DNA from 2 places in the Variovorax sp. AB1(2024) genome. Region 1 is predicted to be linked to the other one. Evidence: predicted binding sites of a transcription regulator. Region 1 holds the regulator's gene; the other holds the start of a gene.
The links. Region 1 encodes NrdR, which represses ribonucleotide reductase genes. Its sites were predicted from a motif close to CACNANATNTNGTG; they were not measured.
Positions count from the first base shown of each region.

Region 1 (2,393 bases):
GGCCTCGTACGCGACTGGCGATAGGCGCAGCACCCGAAAAAGGTGCCCCGCGCTGACGTGGAATACCACTGGGAAGCGTACCGCCTGGCCACAACAGGCGTTCAGCCGTTCGCCTGGGCAGCCCTTGTTTGGTTGAAGAACAAGGACCTCGTCTTCAAAGGACTGCCATGTACCAACGCAATATCCTGGTCGAACAGACCGATCCCGAAATCTGGGCCGCCATTCAAGCCGAAAACGCGCGCCAGGAACACCACATCGAGCTGATCGCCAGCGAGAACTACGCCTCGCCGGCCGTCATGGCCGCCCAGGGCTCGCAGCTCACCAACAAGTACGCCGAAGGTTACCCGGGCAAGCGCTACTACGGCGGCTGCGAGCACGTCGACGTGGCCGAGCAGCTGGCCATCGACCGCGTCAAGCAGATCTTCGGCGCCGACGCCGCCAACGTGCAGCCGCATTGCGGCGCTTCTGCCAACGAAGCCGTGATGCTCGCCTTCCTGAAGCCCGGCGACACCATCATGGGCATGAGCCTGGCCGAAGGCGGCCACCTGACCCACGGCATGCCGCTGAACATGAGCGGCAAGTGGTTCAACGTGGTGAGCTACGGCCTCGACGCCAACGAAGCCATCGACTACGACGCGATGGAACGCAAGGCGCACGAGCACATGCCCAAGCTGATCATCGCGGGCGCTTCGGCCTACTCGCTGCGCATCGACTTCGAACGCTTCGCCAAGGTGGCCAAGGACGTCGGCGCGATCTTCATGGTCGACATCGCCCACTACGCCGGCCTCGTGGCCGCGGGCGTGTACCCCAACCCGGTGCCGCACGCCGACATCGTCACCTCCACCACCCACAAGAGCCTGCGCGGCCCGCGCGGCGGCATCATCCTGATGAAGTCGCAGCACGAGAAAGCCATCAACAGCGCGATCTTCCCCGGCCTGCAAGGCGGCCCGCTGATGCACGTGATCGCCGCCAAGGCCGTCGCGTTCAAGGAAGCCATGTCGCCCGAGTTCAAGGCCTACCAGCAACAGGTGGTCAAGAACGCTCAGATCGTGGCCGACACCCTCACCGAGCGCGGCCTGCGCATCGTGAGCGGCCGCACCGAAAGCCACGTGATGCTGGTCGACCTGCGCGCCAAGGGCATCACCGGCAAGGAAGCCGAAGCCGTGCTGGGCAGCGCCCACATGACGATCAACAAGAACGCGATCCCCAACGACCCGGAAAAGCCGATGGTCACCAGCGGCGTGCGCATCGGCACTCCCGCCATGACCACCCGCGGCTTCAAGGACGAAGAGGCCCGCATCACCGCGAACCTGGTCGCCGACGTGCTCGAGAACCCGCGCGACGCGGCGAACATCGACGCCGTGCGCGCCAAGGTGCATGCGCTGACGAGCCGTTTCCCTGTCTACCGCTGAGCCGGAAGTCCTGACCGCATGAAATGCCCTTTTTGCGGTCATCTTGAAACGCAGGTCGTCGAGACCCGCGTTTCGGAAGACGCCGACTTCGTCCGCAGGCGCCGCCAGTGCAGCGCCTGCGACAAGCGCTTCACCACCTACGAGCGGCCCGACGTCAACTTCCCGGTCGTCGTCAAGAAGGACGGCAGCCGCGCCGACTTCGATTCGTCGAAGGTGCGCGCCTCGATGATGCTGGCGCTGCGCAAGCGCCCGGTGAGCATCGAGCAGATCGACAACGCCCTGCTTCGCATCGAACAGAAGCTGCTGGCCAGCGGCCTGCGCGAAATCGACTCGACCAAGGTGGGCGAGCTCGTGATGCGCGAACTCAAGAAGCTCGACAAGGTCGCCTACGTGCGCTTTGCATCGGTGTACCGCAGCTTCGAGGACGTGGACGAATTCAGGCAGTTGCTGCGCGACATCTGAGCCGCGACGGCAACCGCCGCAGCACTCTCACAGGCACCTCAACGGTTCCAGCAAAGCTGCACCAGCGCACTCGATGCGTCGGTGCTATTGCCGGCCAGCTTGACGCCCTGGTGGTTGACCGTGAGCGTCCCGCACTCGTCGTTGCGCGAAGCCCGCGCAGGAACGGCTTGCAAGGTGTAGCTGGTCTCGTTTCTTGAGACAAAGCTGATGGCATAGTTCGCCGTGCCGGACGGTGGCGACTGCCCCAGTCCTGCCGGCAGCGCGACGGTCGGCGGGGGGTAGCGTCCATTGGCGGTCATGTAGCGCTCGGTCCACTGCGCCGCCTGCAACAGCTGTTGCTTGGCATCGGCGCGCTTGGCCCGCAGCACGTAGCGCGTGTAGCAGGGGTAGGCAATGGCGGCGAGGATGCCGATCACCGCCGTTACGATCATCAGCTCGATCAACGTGAAGCCGCGCGAGCGGATCTGTTTGCGGCGCGGCGGCTTGGAATAGCTGTTCATGGTTTGCCTCGGCTGCGCC
Region 1 is NZ_JBBHKP020000001.1:3,246,114-3,248,506, reverse strand. Features, by position in the region: ZMP/ZTP riboswitch at 1-126, shown strand; gene glyA (serine hydroxymethyltransferase) at 168-1,412, shown strand; gene nrdR (transcriptional regulator NrdR) at 1,431-1,874, shown strand; gene WIX39_RS15150 (type IV pilin protein) at 1,913-2,374, opposite strand.

Region 2 (2,393 bases), 1.4 Mb from region 1:
TCATAGAACTCGATGGCGCGGGCTTCGCGGTCGATTTCGTTCAGCGACAGGCCCATGGCCACGCGCATGAAGAAGGCCTGCGGCAGCTCGATGCGGGTCTTGCGCACGTGCAGGAAGTAGCGGTCGTACAGGGTCTGCAGGCCGAGGTAGTCGAACTGGTTGTCGCGTTCGGCCTTCAGGGCGGCGCCCAGGCGGGGCAGGTCGTACTGCAGCAGCTTTTCGTCGAGCAGGTCGTTGTCCACGCCCTTCTTGATGAACTGCGGGAAGTAGTCGGCATAGGCGGTGGCGCGCTCGGCGGGCATCACTTCGCGGCCGATGATTTCCTTGAAGATCGTGTGCAGCAGCAGGCGCGCGGTGGCGAAGGTGTAGTCGGGGTCCTTCTCGATCAGCGTGCGGGCGGCCAGGATCGAGGCCTTGTAGACCTCGTCGAGCGGCACGCCGTCGTACAGGTTGCGCATCGTCTCGGCGACGATTGGCGCGGCGGTGATGCTCTCGCCCAGGTTCTCGCAGGCGGATTCGATCAGGCCCTTGAGCTCGTTGATGTCGAGCGCGACCAGCTCGCCGTTGTCCAGCACGTGCAGCGCGGGCGTGGCCGGCGCTTGTTGTTCGCCCTGCTTCGAACGCTCCTGCGTGCGGCGCTCGCGGTACAGCACGTAGGCGCGCGCGATTTCATGATGGCCGCCGCGCATCAGGCCGAGTTCGACCTGGTCCTGCACGTCTTCGATGTGGAAGGTGCCGCCGCCCGGACGCGAGCGCACCAGCGCGCGGATCACGCCTTGCGTGAGCACGTCGACCGTCTCGCGAACGCTGGCCGAAGCCGCGCCCTGCGTGCCGTGCACGGCGAGGAAGGCCTTCATCATCGCGATGGCGATCTTGTTCGGCTCGAAGGGCACCACGGCGCCGTTGCGGCGGATGATCTGGTAGTGGGCCAGGTTCTGGACGTTGGGGGAGCCGGCAGTGTCTCGCTGCTGCTGCGGTGGCGTCGAGGGAACGGCACGCGGGGTCGATTGGGGGGTCAGGGCAGTTTGCATTCGCTTCCTCTCGGTTGGCAATTCTTGTTGGATGGCGACGCCTGGGCCGGGCGTCGCGCCGGTGTTGATGACCGGACGTTGGACACTATATCTAGGGTGCGAGGGGTGTACAACCCACTAGATGTAGCGTTTTCGTCTCGATACAAGCCTTGCCGGCATCTCTTTCGGCGTAGGACAACAGCAGAGATGCCGCGTGAATACTGGGCTATGGTCGCGCAAGCCGCATGGGGCTTGGCTTGCGAGCCGATTTGGGCCTGCAAGGCGCATGGTTGCTTGATCGAGCGACAGACATTTTCGCATTGCCGCGACGCACGATCCGCGCATCGCGAGCCGCCGCGCGATTGAAAAAATTAGCGCTGCACCACCTGTGCAGGAAACATTTGTGGACTCCAGCCCAATTGCTCGCGCAGCAGGCGCCAGTCGAAACCGGCGCCGGGGTCTTGCTTGCGGCCCGGCGCGATGTGCTCGTGGCCGGCGATGTGGGCGATGGGATAGTGCTGCGCGATCGCGGCGCACAGGCTCGCGAGCGTCTCGTATTGCGGCGCGTCGAACAACTGGCCCTCGAGGCCTTCGAGCTCGATGCCGACCGAGTCGTCGTTGCAGTTGCCGCGGCCGCGCCACGACGACACGCCGGCATGCCAGGCGCGGTCGTCGCAGCTCACGAACTGCCAGAGCTCGCCGTTGCGGCGCACGTAGAAATGCGAGGACACCTCGAGCCCGCGGATCGACTGGAAGTAGGGGTGCGCGTCCCAGTCGAGCCGGTTGGTGAAGAGCCGCTGCACAGCGTCGCCGCCGTACTCGCCGGGCGGCAGGCTGATCGAATGGATCACGACGAGGTCGGTATTCGCGCCCGCGGGGCGGGGGCCGAAGTTCGGAGAGGGCAGCGCCTTCGCGAAGCGGTACCAGCCGGCCTGCCAGAGCGCACCGTCGTCGTTGCCGCCTGCGGTGCCTTCAGTCGTCGGCATGGCTGCTCGCGCCATCGTCGCCGTTGGGCGTGGTGATGCCCAGGCGCGCGATGCGGTAGCGGATCTGGCGCAGGCTCATGCCGAGCCGCGCGGCGGCGGCGGTGCGGTTGAAGCCGCTGTCGTGCAGCGCGCGCACGAGAATCTCGCGCTCCTGCTGGTCGAGGTAGGCCTGCAGGTCGGACGGCAGCGGCGGCGGCGCGGGCTTGGGCGGCGCAACCGGCGCGGGAGCCGGCATGAGCATGGCGGGCGTCGTGATCTCCGGCATCAGCGGCGCCGGCGCGGACGCGGCGGCTTCGGCGGAGGCGGTGAAGCCGCCCATCAGGTCGAGGTGCAGCTCGTCGCCGTCGTTCAGCGCGACCGCGCGGTGCAGCAGGTTCTCGAGTTCGCGCACGTTGCC
Region 2 is NZ_JBBHKP020000001.1:1,888,356-1,890,748, forward strand. Features, by position in the region: gene WIX39_RS08855 (ribonucleoside-diphosphate reductase subunit alpha) at 1-1,031, opposite strand, end outside; gene ampD (1,6-anhydro-N-acetylmuramyl-L-alanine amidase AmpD) at 1,382-1,996, opposite strand; gene WIX39_RS08865 (sigma-54-dependent transcriptional regulator) at 1,983-2,393, opposite strand, start outside.
Region 2: the regulator NrdR is predicted to act here: its motif matches at 1,115-1,128, upstream of WIX39_RS08855 (ribonucleoside-diphosphate reductase subunit alpha).